3 regions of the Anaeromassilibacillus sp. SJQ-5 genome follow, and region 2 is predicted to be linked to each of the others. Evidence: predicted binding sites of a transcription regulator. Region 2 holds the regulator's gene; each other region holds the start of a gene.
What was found. The regulator Rex, encoded in region 2, represses fermentation and respiration genes when NADH is low (regulators of the CRP and FNR family bind a similar motif). The targets are predictions, from matches to a motif close to ATTGTTAANNNNTTAACAAT.
Positions count from the first base shown of each region.

Region 1 (7,316 bases), 540 kb from region 2:
GGGATAATCCTCGGCGTGGGACAGCACCTCGTACAGGGAAAGCCCCAAATTTTCCGCGATGGCCGCCGCCTTGTCCACGGTGGCGTCCCCGATGCCGCGCTTGGGCTCGTTGATGATCCGCCGGAGGCTGACGCCGTCCTCCGGGTTGTTGATCACCCGCAGGTAAGCGGTGGCGTCCCGCACCTCCTTGGTGTCATTGAAGCGGTGACCGCCGATGATCCGGTAGGGCACGCCGCTTTTGACCAGGGCCTGCTCGATGGCGTTGGACTGGGCGTTGGCCCGGTAGAGCACGGCGAAATCGCCGTATCGCCGGCCGTCCCGGATGCCCTCCAGGATGGTGTCCGCGATGAAGCGGCTCTCCTCCTCCGCGTTTTCCAGGGTGACCAGCTGGATTTTGTCCCCCTCGCCGTTGGCCGTCCACAGGGTTTTGCCCTTCCGGTTCTGGTTGCGAGCGATCACCGCGTTGGCGGCGCTCAGTATGTTCTGGGTGGAGCGGTAATTCTGTTCCAGCCGGATGACGGTGCAGGCGGGGAATTCGTCCTCGAAATGCAGGATATTCTCAATGGTGGCGCCCCGGAACTTATAAATGCTCTGATCGTCGTCCCCCACCACGCACAGGTTGCCCGAATGGGCGGCCAGAAGGCTGATTAAGCGGTATTGGGCGTGGTTGGTGTCCTGATACTCGTCCACCATGATGTACCGATACCGCTTCTGGTACCGCTCCAGCACGTCGGGGCAGGCGGTGAACAGTTCCACCGTCTTACACAGCAGATCGTCAAAATCCATGGCGTCGGCCTCTTTGAGCCGGCGCTGGTACACGGCGTAGCACTGGGCCACCTTTTTCAGCCGGAAGTCGCTGCTGACCGTGGGCTGCGCCGCGTATTCCTCCGGGGCGAGCAGGCTGTCCTTGGCCCGGCCGATTTCCGAGAGGATGACCTTGTGGCCCAGGGTCTTTTCATCGATGTTCAGGGCCTTCATGCAGTCCTTCATCAGGCGGCGGCTGTCGTCGGTGTCGTAGATGGTGAAATGAGAGGAGTAGCCGAGATTCTCCCCCTCCCGGCGCAGAATCCGGGCGCAGAAGGAGTGGAAGGTGCTGGCCATGACTTCGCTGCCCTCGTCACCCAGCATCCGGTTCAGCCGCTCCTTGAGTTCGCCGGCGGCCTTATTGGTGAAGGTGATGGCCAGGATCCGCCACGAGGGGCAGGGATCCACCTCCAACAGGCGGCTGAGCCCCGCGTCCAGCCGCCTGTTGCCCGCCGCGCAGGCGCGCAGCTCGTCCATATCCTCATCCCGCAGGGCGACCGGGACCTCACCGCTGCCGTAGGCCTTGCCGAACCGCACCAGATTGGCGATGCGGTTGACCAGCACGGTGGTCTTGCCGCTGCCCGCGCCCGCGAGGATGAGCAGCGGGCCGTCGGCGTGAAACACTGCCTGCCGCTGCCGGTCGTTCATGCGGGAAAACTCCCGGTTGAGAATCTGCCGGCGCAGATTGAGAAATTCCGTCGTATCTATCATAATATACCCTTTCACGTCTTGATGAAAACAACGCCGGCATGCCGCCTTGAGCGGTAGTGCCGGCGTTGTCGCGTATAGGACTGGAAGCGTTAGCCGAAGAGGGACAGCAGGATGCCGGCCGCCACGGCAGAGCCGATGACGCCCGCCACGTTGGGGCCCATGGCGTGCATCAGCAGGAAGTTGCTGGGGTTCTCCTGCTGCCCCACCTTCTGCGCCACGCGGGCGGCCATGGGAACAGCGGACACGCCGGCCGAACCGATCAGCGGGTTGACCTTGCCCTTGGTGAGCACGTACATCAGCTTGCCGAACAGGACGCCGCCGGCGGTGCCGAAGCAGAAGGCCAGCAGGCCGAGCACGATAATCAGCAGGGTCTTGGGCTGCAGGAAGGTGGCGGCGTTGGCCGTCGCGCCCACCGTGACGCCCAGCAGGATGGTGATGATGTTCATCAGCTCGTTCTGAGCGGTTTTGCTGATCCGCTCCACCACGCCGCTCTCGCGGAAGAGGTTACCGAGCATCAGCATGCCGATGAGGGGCGCCGCACTGGGCAGCAGCAGCACGCAGATGACCGTGACGAAAATCGGGAACAGGATTTTTTCCAGCTTGGAAACGGGGCGCAGCTGGGTCATGACGACCGAGCGCTCCTTCTTAGTGGTCAGAGCCCGCATAATCGGCGGCTGGATGATGGGCACCAGCGCCATATACGAATAGGCGGCCACCGCGATGGCGCCGAGCAGATGGGGCGCCAGCTTAGAGGTCAGATAGATGGCGGTGGGGCCGTCGGCGCCGCCGATGATGGCGATGGAGGCCGCTTCCTGGTTCGTAAAGGCCAGTTCGGGGAAATTCAGCAGGCCGAGCGCCCGCGCGCCAATAAAGGTGGCGAAGATGCCGAGCTGCGCCGCCGCGCCCAGAAGGAAGCTGCGGGGATTGGCAATCAGGGGGCCGAAGTCCGTCATGGCGCCGATCCCCAGGAAAATCAGGGGCGGATAGATGCCGAATTTCACGCCCTGGTACAGGTACCACATCAGGCCGCCCTGGTCAAAGTGCTGCCAGGAAGCGGAGGTAACGGTCATGACGCCGTTGATTTCCTCTTGTGTGTGGATCATGACCTGATACATCTGATCGTATATGCCCTGATTGAAATGCTTGAGCTCCTCCGCCGTGAGCGGAACCAAGGAATTCTGCTGCGGATCCATGACACCCGACAGGGGCAGGTTCACCAACAGCATGCCGAAGGCGATCGGCAGCAGCAGCAGCGGTTCGAACTGCTTTTTGATCGCCAGATAAATCAGCACGCAGGCGATGCCGATCATGATCAGGTTTTTCCAGCCGCCGTTCTCAAAGTTGAACAGGCGGGCAAACCCGGATTCCTCCCATAGCTTTTGGATTGCCGTCCAAAGTTCTCCCATGTATTTCCGTCCCTTCTCCATCGCGGCTGAACGCCGCGGCCTCATTCGCTGTGCAATCCACGGAGGCGCCCGTCAGAACGGGCGGGTGCTCTCCGCCAGGCCGGCCGCCGCCCAGACCGGGCGGCCCTCCCGGACGCGGGAAACCTTGCGTACGGCGTACCGTTTCCCCTCGGGCGCCATGGAAGCCACCGCCGCCGCGATGACCGCCACCACCTCTTCCGGAATACCGTCCTGCACGGCGGGCGTGGGGGCAATCTTCGGTGCAGCCGCCGGTTTCGGCTTGGGCGCGGGAACGGCCGGGGCCTCCTTCTTCGGCCGGTGCATCACCTTGCCGAACAAAATGAAAATCAGAGTCAGCACCACCAGGGTGGCAAACACAACGACGACGCCGATGAGCGCAGTCATCAGGGAATCCCCCATGACTTTACCCGCCGATTCGGCCGCCGTCAGACTATAAAGCGCAGCCTGCATATTCCGTTCCTCCATCTTCCCGGCGGAAACGCGACGCGTCCCGCGCATTCTTGGCGAAAAGGAAGAAAACCCCATTCCCGCCCATTATAAAACTATGGGATATTATACCGCAAAGTCCGGCGATTTGCAATCGCCGGCGGACATTTTCCCCCACAGAATATTTGTGAATTCTTTCACACGTTTTGTCCAAAACGCAGAACCTGCGGTTTTTCACCGCCGGGGGACGGCAAGCCTTTTGTTTTTGTCGATTTTCTGCTATACTGAGCGGGGAGAAAACCCGGCGGGAGACGCCGGTTCATAAAGGAGACAGCTGTATGAAATCAGTAGTTTTGCTGTGCGACGGCATGGCGGACACCCCCTGCCCGGAGCTGGGGGGACGCACGCCTATGGAGGCGGCGCGCAAGCCGGCCATGGACGCGCTGGCCGCGGTCAGCGAGATAGGGCTGGTCCGCACCGTTCCCGATGGAATGGCGCCGGGCAGCGACGTGGCGAACCTGACGATGATGGGATACGACACCCGGGCCTGCTATACCGGGCGTTCTCCGCTGGAAGCCGCCAACATCGGCATCGATTTGGCCGACGACGACGTGGCCTTCCGCTGCAATCTGGTGACCCTGTCGGATGATCCGGTCTTTGCGGACAAGACCATCCTGGACTACTGCGCGGGCGATATTCACACGCGGGAAGCCGACGAACTGGTGCGGGCGGTGCAGGAGGCATTCGGCGGCGGGGATTTTGATTTCTACACCGGCACCGCTTACCGCCACTGCATGGTCTGGCACGGGGGCCAAACGGAGTTGGGGGCCGTCACCCCGCCCCACGATATCACCGGCCGGGTCATCGGCGGCTATCTGCCTCGGCATCCCGACGCCGCCCCGCTGCTGGACATGATGGAGCGCAGCTACGCCCTGCTGAGCGATCATCCCATCAACCGGGCGCGGGTGGCCAAGGGGCTTCCGGCGGCCAACGCCATCTGGCTGTGGGGGCAGGGCAAGCGCCCCCGGCTGGAGCGGTTCTCGGATCGGTTCGGGGTGACGGGGGCGGTGATTTCCGCCGTGGATCTTCTCAAGGGGATTGGCCGGCTGGCCGGCATGGAGGTCTGCGAGGTGGAAGGCGCCACCGGCTACATCGACACCAATTACGAGGGCAAACGGCAAGCCGCGCTGCGTGCACTGCAAAACGGCGCCGATTTCGCGTACATTCATGTGGAGGCCCCGGACGAATGCGGGCACCGGGGAGAAGCCGCCAACAAGGTAGGGGCTATTGAGGATATCGACAGCCGGATTCTGGCCCCGCTGCTGGAGGAACTGCCCAAGCTGGGCGCGTTCTCCTTGCTGGTGGCCCCTGACCATCCCACTCCGCTGGCCATCCGCACCCACGCGTCGGATCCGGTGCCTTATCTGCTGTATCGCTCCGAGGCGCCGGCGGCGGGCGGGCCGGCTCGGTTCACCGAAGCCGCGGCCCGGGAGACGGGACGTTTCATCGAGCCCGGATACGCGCTGCTGTCCCGGTTGCTGGGGCGCTGAACTGACGAAACAAGGAGGGGCGAAGCACCGCATGGTGCTTCGCCCCTCAGCTTGTCAAAGAAGTATCGGAGGGAAGGGGAGGTGTGGGGCACGACGTGCGCGTCGTGCTGGGAACCGTCTGGGAGCTTTAGCTCCCCGGTCCCCACTCCGCGTCGAGCGAAGCGGAGCACCCGCCCGCCAGTATTGGCGGGCGGGCTTTTTGTTGTCTCTACTCTATGGATGCGGGGGGCGTTTCTTCGCCTTGGGGCCGGGGGCCTTGCCGCTCCTTATATTGTTTGAACAGGCGAAAAAAACGAATTCCCTGGGACAGCATGAGGAGGAAAAAGGGGAGGAAAAGCAACACAAAGTAGCCGGCCGGGGATTTGAGATAGTCGAACAAAGCCCCGGCCTTGGGCAGCCGAAAGCGGTACTGGCCGATCACCTTCTCCTTGAGCGCCGGATAGCTGTCCGCCGATTCGTTGGCGGTGCCGTAGGTCACATAGGCGTCCTTTCCCTCGTAGCTCGTCAGCTCCTGCACCTTATGCGTCACCACCTCGCCGTAATTAGCGGGGTCGATGGAGCGGAAGGTGATGATGTCGCCCGGCTTCACCTCCATCCGGCTGTCGGCCTTGGTGACCACCACGTCGCCCGCGGCAAATTCGCTTTTCATGGAATCGGACCGCACGATGGAAAACTTATAGCCGAACAGCCCCTTCCCCTCGACCTTGTCGAAGGTGGCGACGGAAACGATCGTAAACAGCGTCGCCAGGATGGCGATCAACGCGATCAACACCGTGAGAACCCGGCCGGCGATGGCCAGGGCTCTGCGCGCGGGAAGCAGCGCTGCGGCCTGTGTTCTTTGGTTGTCGTCCATGTTGCGTACCAAACCTTTCCGGGTGATACGGCGTCAACGATGCTGTCCACGCCCGCTACCCTATCGCACGGGATGAGCCTTTGGTTCATTATAGAAAGGTTTTCGCCGTTTGTCAACGAAGGCGGGACGGGCTTTATTTCAGCGGGAGCCACACGGTGAAGGTGGTTCCCGTTTTTTCCTGGCTGTCCACCGTAATCCGGCCCCGGTGACGGCCCGTGATGCTGTGGGCGATGGCCAGCCCCAGGCCGTAACCGCCCTGATCCCGCGAACGGGAGGGATCGGCCCGGTAAAAGCGTTCAAACAGGCGGGGCAGATGCTCCGGCGGGATGGGCGCGCCGGTGTTATTGACCATAAGCCGGGCCTTGTCCCCTTCCCGCTCCAGGGTCAGGGTGACGACACCCTTCTCCCCCGCGTATTTGCAGGCGTTGTCCAGCAGAATCCGGACCAGCTGCTTGAGCTGCCCTTCATCGCCGGTGACCTGGATATCCGGCGCCACGTCGCTGCACAGGGTGATCCCCTGCTCATACGCCACCGACTCAAAGGGCAGCAGACAGCTCCAGACCGCGTCGCTGAGGCTCAGCGGCAGGGCGGGAAGCGGTTCCCGGGCCGCGTCCGCCTTGGCCAGGAACAGCATGTCGTCCACCAGGCCCTTCATCCGGCGGGCCTCGTCCCCGATGTAGGCCACCCATTTTTCCTGCCGGGCGATGGACTCCTCCTTATGGGCCAGGAGGATGTCGGTATTGGCCAGGATCACGGTCAGGGGTGTTTTCAATTCATGGGACGCGTCGGCCACAAACTGCCGCTGCTGCTCCCAGGCCCGTTTGACCGGCCGCAGCGCCCAGCTTGACAGAAACAGGCTGATGAAGAAAAACGCCGTCAGCCCGCCCAGGCCCACCAGCAGGGAGGTGATCACCAGGCTGAGCATCGACCGGATTTCCCCGCTGCGATCCGCAAAGGCGATTTTGGTCCCCGCGGCGGTTTCCCGCAGCAGATAGCGGAGGTTGAGGGCGTTCAGCACCCCCTCGTCCCTGTCCCCCTCCAGCGCCAAGGACACCGCCTGGGCGAGGGTTTCCTCCGACATATCCACCGCGGTGTCCTCGGTCACCGTGCGCACGGCGCCGTCCGCGCCGACCAACACGCAGAACACCGGTGTCAGAGCGCCGGGGGGCGAAAAGGGCTTACCGCCGATCTCGGATTTTGGCGGGGTCTTCCCCCCCTCCCGGTCCAGGGCGCGGCGCATGGCGTCGTGACTCTCGTTATACAATCGCTGGTAGGTGAACACACACAACGCGGTGAAGGCGATCAGCAGCACCGCCGAAACCAGCAGCATATTGATCAGGACAAATTTCCGGCGCAGCTTCTGCAGCATGGTCCTGCCTCCTTACCCTTCCAGCCGGTATCCCACCTTGCGCACCGTGCCGATGCCGACGCGGGATCCGAGATAAAAAAACTTCTTGCGCAGGAACGAAATATAGACCTCCACATTGTTGTCCTCCGCGTCGGATTCCATCCCCCAGACCTTGGTCAGCAGCTCCTCCTTGGGCA
Region 1 is NZ_JBPJWQ010000001.1:546,041-553,356, reverse strand. Features, by position in the region: gene ACSAMM_RS02250 (ATP-dependent helicase) at 1-1,515, opposite strand, end outside; gene ACSAMM_RS02245 (sodium ion-translocating decarboxylase subunit beta) at 1,605-2,825, opposite strand; gene ACSAMM_RS02240 (OadG family transporter subunit) at 2,994-3,392, opposite strand; gene ACSAMM_RS02235 (cofactor-independent phosphoglycerate mutase) at 3,707-4,918, shown strand; gene ACSAMM_RS02230 (signal peptidase I) at 5,127-5,771, opposite strand; gene ACSAMM_RS02225 (sensor histidine kinase) at 5,905-7,140, opposite strand; gene ACSAMM_RS02220 (response regulator) at 7,153-7,316, opposite strand, start outside.
Region 1: the regulator Rex is predicted to act here: its motif matches at 3,553-3,572, upstream of ACSAMM_RS02240 (OadG family transporter subunit).

Region 2 (7,316 bases):
ACTGGCGGACCACTTTGGAATGCTTCCACACCGAACTGACCACCGAGGAGCTCTCCGCCGCCGGCCGCGGCGACGAGGTCGGACAGTACTAATTTTCCATCATACATTGACGCGGTCTGAAGAGAAGATCTTCAGACCGCGTATTTTTTACGAATGCGGCTTGGATAGGCCTCAGCGGCCTTACAGGGCCGCGCGCAAATCGCCTCCCTCGCGGACTCACGGCGAGCCAAGCCTTCCCCTTGAGGGGAAGGTGGCAATGGCTGCCGCTGTTACCCATCGGATAATTCCGCTATTTTCCCGCAAATTTGAAAGGCGATTCTGGCTCCCAGCAGCAGGCCAATTTCCAAATACACATCTTCGAACACCGAGACTTGCTCGTTGAAGTACCCGGCGATTTCGTCGAATTCATCGATGTTCGTAAACCGGGCCTCGAAGAACGCCGTGGCGTTTTTCCTGGCTTCCTGGAGCCTTTGAGCATAGGACTTGTCGGACGGCCTTTCAAAGCTTTCCCCGCCATGCATCAGGAAGGCCTCGATCGAGTTTAAATCGGCCCTGCGATAAGAATGGTTGAAGTCCATACCGTTTTCCTCCTTGTTCATAAAAAATTTACTTTTTCGATTCTTAACTGAATATTTTAGAATATCAAACCACATGAATAATTCTAAACTAAAAAATTGAAATTGTCAATATCGTTTTCAAATGTTGAGTTAACATATTGCTTTTATTTTTGCAATTATCAATTATTTGGTATACAATTTTAGCACGGAGAGGATGTGGCCTTGTATGGGAATGGCGAAAATAGTCAAGACCTTGCTGTTGGAACGCGATATGACCCTGACGGATTTGGCCGGGAAACTGGGGAAAACGGTTCAGAATATGAGCGCGAAGTTGCGTCGAGATAATCTGTCTGAAAAAGAATTGCAGGATATTGCCAAGGCGTGCAACGCCACATTTGTCGGTGGCTTTATATTGAACGATACGAAAAAGGAAATAAAATAGTTTTTCGTAAGCAGGGGATAGGGCGCCGCTTACAGCGTCCAAACCACATCAGCGGGCCATAAAAATGGCTCGCTTTTTTAAATCCTATCGGGGGTTATGTAGGTATGCGGGGCATGACCCCGCGACCCTATTGAACCTGTGCCGCTCCCGCACCCCTTCTTTCTTTTTCGTGCGTGAAAAAGAAAGAAGGGGGAGAAAGAAAAAGCCTTAACCAACAGACGCACGGGAAAAGAACACGTCGAATCTTTCCTGTCCTATCAATTTAAAATTGCGCTCGCGCCTAAAGGCGCTATAGTGCGCCCAGCGCCTATCTGCCGGGAAGCGTGTCCTTTTCCCGCGCTACGAGCGCGCTGACGCGCGTAGTATACTTGAGCGATCACCCAAATTGTACAATCCGGTGGGGTCTCCCCGTCTTAGGACGGTGAGCCCTATCAATCAAGCCCGGATACCCCCCCAGCTTGCGGCCACCTTCTACGGGATCCTCGTATGGGCTCGGCGGCCTAAGCCGACGAGACCGGCAGCGGCAGAGCATCGATCATAATCCGTCCATCCTTCCCATGCAGCGCAGCCCCAGGGGAGTTGGTCGCCCAACTTCCGCAACGTGTGGCGGCGTACAGTCGAGGCGGGGGCGGTAGTGGGCTAGAACGTTGTCACCGCGGCAACTAGCGGGCGTATCTATGGCGACGCAGGTGCTAAAGTTTTTATTTTATTTGTTTGGGTTCGGAACCCGCAGCGACACAGGGGTTGCCGCGAGCCACAACGTCGGCCTCCCCCCGCCGTATGGTTCTATAAGGCTTTTTCTTTCTCCCCCATCTTTCTTTTTCACGCACGAAAAAGAAAGATGGGGTGCGGGCGCGGCACTGGTGGCATAGGGACGCGGGGCAGTCCCCCGCACACCTACACATAACCCAATAGAGCATTACAAAAGCGCTGCTAATAGAATCGCGGGTTTCTGTCCCGCATACCAACGCTGTACTCGATAGGACATAGCAAGGGAGGGGGCCTCCCTTTTTTTCTGCCCGGAAAGATTGACAAATTTGCTACAATCCTTCATAATAGAGAAGATAACAACCTTTAGGAGTGGATGACCATGGGAGACACCATTGCGCAAAAGCTGATTCGTTCGCATCTGGTCAGCGGCGACATGTCCGTTCCCGGCAGCGAAATCGGTTTGAAGATCGACCAGACCTTGACACAGGACGCCACCGGTACCATGGCTTACCTGGAATTTGAAGCCATGGGCGTGCCTCGCGTAAAGACCGAGCGATCGGTCGCGTATATCGATCACAATACCCTGCAAACCGGCTTTGAAAACGCCGACGACCATCGCTATATCCAGTCGGTATGCAAAAAGCACGGCCTGTATTTTTCCCGCCCCGGCAACGGCATCTGCCATCAGGTGCATCTGGAGCGGTTCGGCATTCCCGGTAAAACCCTCATCGGGTCGGACAGCCATACCCCCACCGGTGGCGGTATCGGCATGCTGGCCTTCGGCGCGGGCGGCCTGGACGTGGCCGTGGCCATGGGCGGCGGCACCTACTACATCTCCATGCCCAAGATGGTGCGGGTCAACCTGACCGGCCGTCTGCGGCCCTGGGTGGCGGCGAAGGACGTCATTCTCGAGGTGCTCCGTCTCCTGTCCGTCAAGGGTGGCGTGGGCAAAATCATCGAATACGGCGGGGAAGGGGTCAAGACCCTTTCCGTGCCGGAACGGGCCACCATCACCAACATGGGGGCCGAGCTGGGCGCCTCCACCTCGGTTTTCCCCTCCGACGACGTGACCCGGGCGTTCATGAAGGCCCAGGGCCGGGAGCAGGATTGGGTGGAGCTGAGCGCCGACGCCGACGCGGTGTACGACGAGGTGGTGGATATCGACCTGTCCTCCCTGCGTCCCCTGGCCGCCTGCCCCCATTCTCCCGACAACGTGAAGGCGGTGGAGGATCTCGGCCCCCTGCCGGTTAACCAGTGCTGCATCGGCTCCTGCACCAACTCCTCGCTGATGGATATGCTCAAGGTGGCGGCCATCCTCAAGGGCAAGACTGTTCACCCGGATGTCAGCCTCTCCATCGCCCCCGGCTCCAAGCAGGTGTACAACATGCTGGCCGAAAACGGCGCTTTGGCCGACCTCATCGCGGCGGGCGCCCGGATTCTGGAATGCGCCTGCGGCCCCTGCATCGGCATGGGCCAGTCGCCGAACTCCGGCGGCATCTCCCTGCGTACCTTCAACCGCAATTTTGAGGGCCGTTCCGGCACCGCCGACGCCCAAGTCTATCTGGTCAGCCCCGAGGTGGCGGCGGCCTCCGCCCTCACCGGCGTGCTGACCGATCCCCGCACCCTGGGCGAGGCCCCCGTCGTCACCCTGCCCGAGCGCTTCCTCATCAACGACAATATGATCGTGCCTCCTGCCGATGAGGCCGATATGGACGCGGTGGATATCGTCCGCGGTCCCAACATTAAGCCCTTCCCCAAAACCGCGCCCCTGCCCGAGACGGTGGAAGCGCCGGTGCTGCTCAAGGTGGGGGACAATATCACCACCGACCATATCATGCCCGCCGGGGCCAAAATCCTGCCCCTGCGGTCCAATATCCCCGCCATTTCGGAGCATTGCTTCGTGCGCTGCGACGAGGAATTCCCCGCCCGCTGCAAGAAGCAGGGGAAGGGGATCATCATCGGCGGATCCAACTACGGGCAGGGCAGCTCCCGGGAACACGCGGCCCTGGCGCCTCTGTATTTGGGCATCAAGGCCGTCATTGTCAAGTCCTTCGCCCGCATCCATGTGGCGAACCTCATCAACGCCGGCATCCTGCCTCTGACCTTTAAGAATGAGGCGGATTACGACCGGATTTCCCTCATGGACGACATCGTCCTGCCCGACGTGCGCGCTTGCCTGGAGCAGGGCAAGGACGTGACGCTCGAAAACCGCACGACGGGGGAGAGCTTCCCCCTGAACGCCGCCTTCTCCCGCCGCCAGGTGGAGATGCTGCTGGCCGGCGGCCTGCTGGACTATACCCGCAATCAAAACGGATGAGACGCCCAGCTGTTTTAGAGAAGGGGTGGTAGTATGGCAAAAAGCGAATACATTTCCATGTCGGTGGTGCGCCGCCTGCCCCGGTATTACCGGTTCCTGTATGACTTGAAGGAAAACGGCGTCACCCGGATTTCCTCCCGGGAGCTGTCCCAGAGGATGGGGCTGACCGCCTCCCAGATCCGGCAGGATCTCAACTGCTTCGGCGGCTTCGGCCAGCAGGGCTATGGGTACATGGTCGAGCAGCTGTACACGGAAATCGGTCATATCCTCGGCATGGACTCCCTGTCGGACACCGTCCTGCTAGGGGCCGGCAATATGGGGAAAGCCATCGCCAATCACATGGATTTTGAAAACCGGGGCATTCGGCTGGTGGGGATTTTTGACGATTCCCCCGCGGTCATCGGCAAAAAGGTGCGGGGCATGACAGTGCGCCCCACCGCCGAGCTGGAGGAGGTCTGCGCCGGGTGCAGCCCGCAGGTGGCCATTCTCTGCATCCCCAAGGAGGCCGCACCCGCCCTGGTGGAACGGCTGATCGCCCAAGGCGTCCGCGGCTTCTGGAATTTTTCCCATTACGATATCACCTATCATCATCCCGGCCTGGTGGTGGAGAACGTCCATCTGGGCGATAGCCTGATGACCCTGTCCTACCAGTTGAAAAAGGAATAACAGCGAAAACGGCCAGGGAACGCGCGGTCATGACCGCGCCCTTCCCTGGCTGTTGCGTATCAAAGGAGGAAAACCGTCTTTGTTGTCAAAAAAGCGCGCGGCCGCCATTGCCGCCCGGTTTGGCAAGCCGCCGGACAATCGGTACGAGGATGAGGATTTCCGATGTATTCGTTCCTATTACGATTACCGCCGGGAAAAAGAGCCGGAAACCTTTGCCCTGGATGAAACCACCTGGTACGATTTGTATCTGGATACCCTGTTTGAACGGGTCAGCAGCACCGGCAGCGCTTCCGGCGAGCAGCTGTTGTATTATCAGCTGCGCTGCCCGGCGATGGAGCGGGATGAATACGAACGGCGGCATGGACTCATCCGCCTGATGGAGGAACAGCCGGAGCTGCGCCAAAAGCTGCAGGTTCTTCTGTCCCGTCTGGGGAAAACCGGCGGGGCGCGGACCATCGAGGCGTTTTCCCCCTCCGCTCACGGGAAATGCGGCCTAGTTGTCGCCCTGCTGCTGCTCGTTGGGCTGATCGGCAGCGGGATCGGCCTGATCGTCTCGCCGGCCGCCCTCCCGTTTCTCCTCCTTTTTCTATTCGGGAATCCGATTTATCATATCGCCATGCTTCGTCGGCTGGAAACTCACCTGCCCGCCGCCAGCTATTCGGTATCCCTGATCGCCGTTTTTCAGAAAATCTGCCGGTTGTACGGCAAGGAACTGGCCGCGTACCTGCGCCCCTACGAAGCCGCTGAAAAGCGGACCCGCGCGTTGTCCCGGATGGGCTTTAGCGCCTTTGCCTACGACAATGAGTTCGCGCAGATCCTCAATAGCCTGTGCTTGTTTGATCTCATTTTGTATGAGTGGACGAAGGTCGGCCTCAGCCGCCTGCGGGAGGATATTTTTGCCGTTCATGAGTGCGTGGGCCGCCTGGACGCCGCCATTGCGGTGGCCTCCTATCGCAAAAGCGCCGCCGTGTACTGCGACCCGGCTATTGACTTTGACAAAGAGGGACCCTCCCATTTCACCGCCGCCGGTTTGGTTCACCCGCTGCTCAAAAACCCGGTGGCCAACACGGTGGAGCTGACTGGATCCCTGCTGCTGACCGGCTCCAACGCGTCGGGAAAATCCACGCTGATCAAGGCGGCGGCCCTAAGCGCGATTATGGCGCAGAGCCTTTGCACAGCGCCCTGCACCGCCTATTCCGCCTCCGCCTTTCATGTCTATACATCCATGGCCCTGTCGGACGACATTCTGGCGGGGGAGAGCTATTTTATCACAGAGCTGAAAGCGTTCCGCCGGATCCTGACGGCGGTCGAGCGCGGGGAACGGGTGCTGTGTGCCATCGATGAAATTCTGCGGGGCACCAATACGGTGGAACGGATCGCCGCCTCCAGCACTCTGCTGCGGTATCTCGCCGGAGAAACCGCCGTCTGCATCGCCGCCACCCACGATATTGAATTGTGTGCGCTGCTGTCCGACGCGTACGAAATGGCGCATTTCGAGGAGGCGATTGCCGGCGATACCATCGCGTTCGACTATCGCCTGCGTCCCGGCCCTGCCTGCACGCGCAACGCCATCCGTTTGCTGACCCTGATGGGGTTTGATAAAGCCTTGACCCAGGAAGCGGAGAACCGGGCGGAGAGGTATCTGCAAGAGGGCGTGTGGTAACGGCCACAAACCGTCGAAAAAGCGGCCTTTTTCGTTCGCAGATGTTCGAAAAAAGCGCTCCGCCGTGCGAAAAAAAGCACGGCGGAGCGCTTTTGTGTGAAAAAATCAGCCCTTTTTGAAGCTGTCCTTGAGGGAAACCGAGCGGTTAAACACCAGATGTCCCGGCCGGCTGTCCACATTGTCCACGCAGAAATAGCCCAGCCGCAGGAACTGAAAAGCCTGCGGAGCGGCCGCACAGGCCAAATCCGCCTCCACCTTGCACCCCGTCAGGGTTTCAAGAGAGTCGCGGTTGAGGCACGCGAGGAAGTCCTCCTCGCCCCCCTCCGGATCGGCCTCGGTGAACAGCGAAGCATACAGCCGCACCTCCGCCTCCGCCGCCGTCTCCGCGTCTACCCAGTGGATGGTGCCCTTGACTTTACGGCCGTCGGGGGTGTTGCCGCCGCGGGTTTCGGGGTCGTATTCAGCTAGAACCTCCACCACGTTACCGGCCTCGTCCTTGACGCAGCCGGTGCATTTGACGACGTAGGCCGACTTCAGGCGTACCTCATTGCCGGGGAACAGGCGGAAATAGCCCTTGACCGGCTCCTCCATGAAATCGTCCCGCTCCACCCACAGGGTGCGGGAAAAGGAGACGGGGCGGGTGCCGCTGTCCGGACGGGCAGGGTTGTTCTCTATGGAGAAGGTCTCGGTGGTATCCGCCGGATAGTTGACGATGGTCAGCTTCAGGGGGCGGAGCACGGCCATGGCCCGGGGGGCGTTTAGGTTCAAATCCTCCCGCAGGCAGTGCTCAAGCAGGGCCACGTCCACCACGCTGAACACCTTGGACACCCCCACACGCTCAATGAAATTGCGGATGGAAGCGGGGGTATAGCCCCGGCGGCGCAGGCCGGACAGGGTGGGCATTCGGGGGTCGTTCCAGCCGGTGAGATAGTCGTCCTCCACCAGCTGGCGCAGCTTGCG
Region 2 is NZ_JBPJWQ010000001.1:1,086,488-1,093,803, forward strand. Features, by position in the region: gene ACSAMM_RS04505 (ThuA domain-containing protein) at 1-92, shown strand, start outside; gene ACSAMM_RS04510 (hypothetical protein) at 270-599, opposite strand; gene ACSAMM_RS04515 (helix-turn-helix transcriptional regulator) at 784-999, shown strand; gene ACSAMM_RS04520 (aconitate hydratase) at 2,090-4,027, shown strand; gene ACSAMM_RS04525 (redox-sensing transcriptional repressor Rex) at 4,061-4,693, shown strand; gene ACSAMM_RS04530 (MutS-related protein) at 4,773-6,356, shown strand; gene ACSAMM_RS04535 (glutamine--tRNA ligase/YqeY domain fusion protein) at 6,462-7,316, opposite strand, start outside.

Region 3 (7,316 bases), 1.9 Mb from region 2:
GCCTCAAAAATCGGGTTGAGATACAGGCAGGTAACGCCCAGCTCCGCCAGCCGGTCGAGCCGCTGCTCGATGCCTTTCAAATCCCCGCCGAAATAGTCATTGTTGCGGATCGTGCCTGTGGCGTCGGGCCGCCATTCCGGCTGTCCGCCCCAATCGCCGCGCAGCACCCTGTCGGTCGGCACGCCGGCCTTCGGCTCCTCTGACCTGGCGAACCGATCGGGGAAAATCTGATACATCACCCCACCCGCCAGCCAATCGGGGGTGGAAAATCCCGCTTCATAGCAGGTCAGCTGCCAACGCGCGCCGCCGGGCGTCCGCACCATGTCGGCGCTGCCGTCGGGCCGCCGGACGAGATATGCCGCCCCGTCGGCCAGCGTCATTTCAAAGCCGTACCAGTACAGGCCGGGCACGGCGGGCGTGTAGTGGCAGTCCCACCATTCCTGATCATCTCCGTCCATGCCGGCCCAGAACATGTCCGCCCGCCGGTCGAGACCCCCGTCCAGGGCGGTGACCAGCCGGCACCCCGAGCACTGCCACGCCCGAGGCAGCCTGACCCGCAGATATATGGCCGTCCCCTCCGGAACGGCCCCAAAAGGCGAGCGGTACCGCTCGTCCCGTGATTGAAAATACATGCCAACCATCCTTTATCGTAACCTGTGCTTATTATGACAGGTTACGTCCCGGATAACAAGGGGAAAAATGCCTCATTCGTCCAGAGGATTTTTGGAAAACCTCTCGTTCCGGTTTGCGCGCTCCCTTTATCCAGAAAAAAGCGTCCGCTGCTGCCAGCGGACGCTTTTTATCGGAACTTATTTCAGGCGGGCGGCCAGGCCGTCCAGCTCTTCCCGCAGCTTGGCGGGGAGCTTGTCGCCGAACTGGGCGTAGAACTCCTTGATGCCGTCCAGCTCGCTGGTCCACAGGCTGGGATCCACCTGCAGGATGCCCTTGAGGGTCTCCAGGTCGAAATCCAGGCCTTCCAGATTGATGTCCTCGGCCTTGGGCACGAAACCGATGGGGGTTTCCTCCGCGTCGGCCTTGCCCTCGCAGCGCTTGATGATCCACTCCAGCACGCGCAGGTTATCGCCGAAGCCCGGCCAGATGAAGTTGCCCTCGTCGTCGGTGCGGAACCAGTTGACATTGAAGATTTTCGGCGCTTTGTCGCCCAGCTTCTCGCCCATCTCGAACCAGTGCTCCCAGTAATCGGCCATGTTGTAGCCGCAGAAGGGCAGCATCGCCATGGGATCGCGGCGGACAACGCCCACGGCGCCGGTGGCGGCCGCGGTGGTCTCGGAGGCCATGATGGAGCCTACGAACACGCCGTTATCCCAGTCGCGGGACTGGTACACCAGGGGAGCGGTCTTGGCGCGGCGGCCGCCGAACACGATGGCGGAAATCGGCACGCCGGTGGTGGAGTTGAATTCCGAAGAGATGCAGGGGCAGTTCTCCGCCGGGGCGGTGAAACGGGAGTTGGGATGCGCTCCCTTGGAACCGTCGGTGCAGTCCCACTTCTCGCCCTTCCAGTTCAGCGCGTTCGTGGGCGGGTTCTTATCCAGGCCTTCCCACCACACGGTGTTGTCGTCCAGGTTGTGCACCACGTTGGTGAAGATGGTACCCTGCCGGGTGGAAGCCAGCGCGTTGGGGTTGGATTTCGCATTGGTGCCGGGCGCCACGCCGAAGAAGCCGTTCTCCGGGTTGATGGCCCACAGGCGGCCATCGGGGCCCTGACGCATCCAGGCGATATCGTCGCCCACACACCACACCTTGTAACCCTTCTCCTGATACGCCTTGGGCGGAATCAGCATGGCCAGGTTGGTCTTGCCGCAGGCGGACGGGAACGCCGCCGCGATGTACTTGACCTCGCCCTGTGGGTTCTCCAGGCCCAGGATCAGCATGTGCTCAGCCATCCAGCCCTCGTTGCGGCCCTGGTTGGACGCGATGCGCAGCGCAAAGCATTTTTTGCCCAGCAGCACATTCCCGCCGTAGCCGGAGTTGACGGAGATGATGGTGTTATCCTGCGGGAAGTGGCAGATGTACCGCTTCTCCTCGTCGATATCGCATTTGCAGTGCAGGCCGCGCACCCAGTCGTTGCTGTCGCCCAGCACGTCCAGGACCTTCTGGCCCACGCGCGCCATGATGGCCATGTTCAGCACCACGTAGATGGAGTCGGTCAGCTCGATGCCCACCTTGGCCAGAGGGGAGCCGATGGGGCCCATGGAATACGGAATCACGTACATGGTACGGCCCTTGTAGCTGTCCCGGGCGATGTCGTACAGCATCTCATACGCCTTGTCCGGGGCCATCCAATGGTTGGTGGGGCCGGCGTCCTCTTCCTTGTCGCAGCAGATGAAGGTGCGGTGCTCCACGCGGGCCACGTCGTTGACGGCGGTGCGGTGCAGGTAGCAGCCGGGCAGCTTCTCCTCGTTAAGCTTAATCATTTCGCCAGAGGCGCAGGCCTCGGCGCGCAGGGCCTCCAGCTGCTCCTCGGAGCCGTCGATCCAAACGACTTTATCCGGTTTTACCAGCTGGACCATTTTCTCGATCCAATCGAGAACAGTCTTGTTGTTGGTCATGTGCCAATCCCCTTTCAATCCATATCGGTGAATTTCTGTTAACGCCTCCTATTATAGCCTATGCCGATGGAGAAGCGCAATAGATGAATTGTGAATAAATTGATAATATTTTAACGTTCGGTCAGTAAGTTTGCATATTTGGTCGGCGTATCCTGCAAAACCTACCCCTGCATACGGACAGTATCCCCTTCGATGGGCATCGTGGCGCAAGCATTCAAATCCATTCCTGCCAAATGCCCGGACTGATATTCGTAATAACCCTGGGCCCCCACCATGGCGGCGTTGTCCCCGCACAGCGGCAGCGGCGGCGCGTACAGCCGGTATCCCAGCCGGGCGCAGTCGGCCTCCATCCGGCGGCGCAGTCCCGAGTTGGCGGATACTCCTCCGGCCAGCACAATGGTGTGCGCCCTGGTGTCGGCGGCGGCCCGCAGCAGGTTCCCGGCCAACAGCTCCACCACCGTTTTCTGGAAAGAGGCCGCCAAATCCACCCGGTTTACCTCTTCCCCCTTCTGCCGCGCGTTGTGCAGCAGGTTGAGCACCGCCGTTTTCAACCCCGAAAAGCTGAAGTCGTAGGCGCTTCCCTCTACCCGCGGATGGGGCAGCGCATAGGCGTCGGGGTTTCCCGAGGGGGCCAGCTTGTCCAGATGGATACCGCCGGGATACGGCATCCCCATGGCCCGGGCCGCCTTGTCGAAGCACTCCCCCGCCGCGTCGTCCCGGGTACGCCCCAGCACGGAAAAGCGGGTGTAGTCCTCCACCTGCACGATATGGCTGTGCCCCCCCGACACCACCAGGCACAGGAAGGGCGGATGCAAGTCCGGATGGGCCAGATAGTTGGCCGCGATGTGAGAACGGAGATGATGCACCGGCACCAGGGGCTTGTGTGCCGACAAGGCCAGCCCCTTGGCGAAATTCACCCCGACCAGCAGCGCGCCGATGAGTCCCGGCGCGTGGGTGACCGCCACGGCGTCGATATCCGCGAGAGCCGTTCCCGCCTCGTCCAGCGCCTGGCGAACCACCCCGCTGATGGCCTCCGCGTGGCGGCGGCTGGCGATTTCCGGCACCACCCCGCCATACAGCTTATGTTCCTCCACCTGGGAGGCGACGACGTTGGACAGCACCGTCCGTCCGTCCACCACCACCGCCGCCGCCGTTTCGTCGCAGGAGGATTCGATTCCTAATACTCGCATGAGGCCGTGTCTCCTTCTAGATAAGCGATGATGAAAGCCAGTGCTGGGGTGGCGCGGCCCCCCGCCAACTAGGCTACAGATACAGGGAATAGATAAGCGCATCCTCTTTAGGAGAGTCGTAAAATCCGGGACGCACCCCTTCCTTTTCGTACCCCATTTGCTCATACAGAGCGATGGCCTTTTGGTTGGAGGCCCGCACCTCCAGCGTGATCCTGGTCAGATCGTGGGCCTTGCCATACGCCTCCAGCTCGGCCAACAGGGCCGTGGCGATCCCCTGGCGGCGGTAAGCCGGATGCACCACCACGTTGGTGATGAAGCCCTCGTCCAGGATGTGGTGCATGCCCACATAGCCCACCGCGCTCTCGGCGTCCACATCCTCCGCCACGTAAAACACGGCCAGCGGGTTCTGCAGCTCCTCCGCCAGCGCGTCATAGGACCAGGGGATGGAAAACGCCAGGCTTTCCAAATCCGCCAGGCTGTCCAGGTGATCCGCGTGCATGGGGGTGATCATCATCCCCGCCGGAGGCTTTGATCGGTGCTCGTCCATAGCTCTTCCTTTCCTTGCGGGGGCAACTCCCCCCGTCCCAAAAACTCCTCAGGTCTTTTTTCTTGTCAGAAAACCGGCTGTATTGCCGCCACCGCCCGCTCCAGCGCGTCGCGGCATTGCCGGTAGTCGGCGGCATCCCCGCCGTAGGGATCGGGAATCCCACCGGATTCCTCCCCCAACACCACAATCTTTTGCGGATCCACCCCCATGGCCGTCAGGGCCAGCCGGTGCCGCAAAGACATCACCGCCACCAAATCCGCCGCCTCGCACAGCATGGCGGTTACCGGCCGGGAGCGGTGTCCCCTCAAATCGATGTCCCATTCCCGCATGACTGTCACGGCCAGCTGGGACGCCGGCTCGCAGCTGGCCGCCAGTCCGGCACTCTCCGCCTTACCGGGAATGCCCTCCCGCTCCATCCGCCGCTTCATCAGCGCGGCGGCCATGGGGCTGCGGCAGGTGTTGCCGGTGCATACAAACAGGATGTTCATCTCGTTTTTTCACTCCGTCCGGGCCGAAAACACCCGGTTATATTACCTATTATTAATAGAACCACGCGGCGGCAGGTCGACCACCGCCGAGCCCGTATTTTTCAGTATACCGCATTCTCGCCGGTTATTCAAGCGCGAGCCGGGGCGAAAACCGGCGGAGGACGGCCTCCCGCTCCCGGCAATCGGGAAGCAGCGCCGCCATCCGGGCATGAAAGGCCGGCGAATGATCGGGGTGGAGAAAATGCACCAGCTCATGCAGCATCACATAATCCACGCAGGACGGCGGGACGCAGACAAGCGCCTTATTGATGGAAATCCGCCCCTCCCGATGCGCGCAGCTTCCCCAGCGGGCCACCGCCCATCGGGTGGTCATCTTTGGAAAGGGAACCCCCAGCGGCTCCACCAGCCGGTGCATCCGGCAAAGCGACGCGGGAAGCACCTCCCGCCCCTCCTGCTCCAGAAAGGCCTTGACCAGCGCGAGCCGCCTCTCCTCCTGGTCGTCGCCTGGCCGCAGGGTCAGGATTAGCATCCCGTCCCCAGCTGCAAACCCGTCCCGCTCGCCCGGAACCGCCGTCAGCCGTAGCCTTTCCCCCAGCAGCCAGACGCCCTGGCTGTCGGCCGCGGTGCGGCGGGTTTCCTGCCTGCGGCGGGCCTGCTCCACCCAGTCCGCCTTCTGTCTCACCAGCGCGTCCACCTGTTCGGGCAAAACGCGGCGGGGGGCGGAAACCGCCAGCTCCCCGCCCGGCAGCAGCCGGAAATTCAGATTTTTCACCGCCTTGCGGGTCAGTTCGTAGGACAGCGGCCCTCCCGGTGTCTCAATTGTCCGCCGCATCCGGCCCCCTCCTTGCAGCATTCTGGAAATTTCCCGCCACTATCCCCACCATCGACATTGTCCAATCCGCCTTCACCGCCTGAGAAAAAAGCCGCGCCGGGCAGACGGATGCCCCGGACGCGGCTTCTTATTTCGGATACAGACAACCGGATACTACATATTCTCCTCGATATAGGTGACCAAATCGCCCACGGTACGGATTTTCTCGATCTCGTCGTCGGGGATTTCTACGTCGAATTCATCCTCGAGCGACATCAGCATATCCACCACGTCCAGGGAGTCGGCGCCCAGATCGTCCGCGATATTGGTTTCGGGCGTGATGCTGTCCTCCTCCACGTCAAACTGGTTGCTGAGAATCATTTTCACTTTTTCCAGTACCATACCGTTCATCCTTCCAAAAATCGATAATGTCGGCCGCTGTCCTTCGTCTTCCCCTCGTCGTTCGGGAAGGCATTGCGCGCGGGAGGGGCTTTGTGCTATAGTAGAAGGCACAGACAGCAGGCCATCGCCTCGTCTCGGCACAAAACCACTACACCCAAAATATTATGCGTTATCCTTGGATTTGTCAATCACCTTTTTCCATTTCTTTTGAATTCTTTTAAATTTATCGGCGGGGCGCTCCGCCCGCCCGAAAGGTTGGTTTCGCAATGGCTCATATCCCGTCATATTTTGTCATCGGCCATCCCCTGGGCCACAGCATGTCCCCCTTTATCCACAGCCGCCTGTTCGCCCTCTCCGGCCGGCCGGCCGCCTATGAAGCCCGGGACATCCCTCCCGAGCAGCTGTCCGCCGCCCTGCGGGAGATGCTTCCCCAGGTGCAGGGCCTCAACGTGACCATCCCGCACAAGCAGGCGGTCATCCCCCTGCTGGATCGGCTGGAGGGCCGGGCGAAGCTGTACCGGTCGGTGAACACCATCGCCGTGACCGAAAGTGGCGCCGTGGGCTACAACACCGACGCTGACGGGTTCCTCTGCGCGCTGAAGGCCGGGGGGGTGTCCCTCGCCGGCCGGGTGGCGCTGCTTGGCTGCGGCGGCGTAGGGCGCACCTTCGCCTGCGAAGCCGCCCTGGCCGGCTGCCGGCTGATCAACGCCGTGCGCCCGGAGGACTTTGAGGCCTCCCGCGCGCTGAAGGATTACGTGCTGTCCCTCGTGCCCGGCGCGGCGTTCGAGACGGTGGAGCTGTCCCGTCTGTCCGGGGATTTTGACCTGCTGATAAACGCCACCCCCGTGGGGATGTATCCCCGCTGCGACGCGTCGCCGGTGGATCCCGGCGTCCTGGCCCGCTGCGCCGCCGTGTTCGACGCGGTATACAATCCCGAGGAAACCCGCCTGCTCTCCGCCGCCCGCGCGGCGGGGGCCCGCACCGTGGGGGGCATGCCCATGCTGGTCTGGCAGGCCGCCGTCGCCCATACCTGCTGGTACGGAGCGGACTTCCAAGCGGAGGCCGTCGCCTCCATCATCGCCGACGCCAACGTCTATATGAACCAACATTTTCGTCAGTAAAGGATGGATACCCATGCGTAACGTGGTGCTCTGCGGCTTCATGGGCTGCGGCAAAACCACCGTGGGCCGGCAGCTGGCCGCCCTGTCCGGCCGCCGTTTCGTGGATATGGACGAGTATATCGAGCAGCAAGCCGGCATGGCCGTGTCGGAGATTTTCCGGCAATACGGCGAGGACGACTTCCGCCGC
Region 3 is NZ_JBPJWQ010000001.1:2,981,331-2,988,646, forward strand. Features, by position in the region: gene ACSAMM_RS12720 (glycoside hydrolase family 13 protein) at 1-632, opposite strand, end outside; gene ACSAMM_RS12725 (phosphoenolpyruvate carboxykinase (GTP)) at 810-2,570, opposite strand; gene tsaD (tRNA (adenosine(37)-N6)-threonylcarbamoyltransferase complex transferase subunit TsaD) at 2,732-3,760, opposite strand; gene rimI (ribosomal protein S18-alanine N-acetyltransferase) at 3,834-4,307, opposite strand; gene ACSAMM_RS12740 (arsenate reductase/protein-tyrosine-phosphatase family protein) at 4,373-4,795, opposite strand; gene ACSAMM_RS12745 (M48 family metallopeptidase) at 4,920-5,627, opposite strand; gene acpP (acyl carrier protein) at 5,781-6,008, opposite strand; gene ACSAMM_RS12755 (shikimate dehydrogenase family protein) at 6,275-7,129, shown strand; gene ACSAMM_RS12760 (shikimate kinase) at 7,143-7,316, shown strand, end outside.
Region 3: the regulator Rex is predicted to act here: its motif matches at 2,658-2,677, upstream of ACSAMM_RS12725 (phosphoenolpyruvate carboxykinase (GTP)).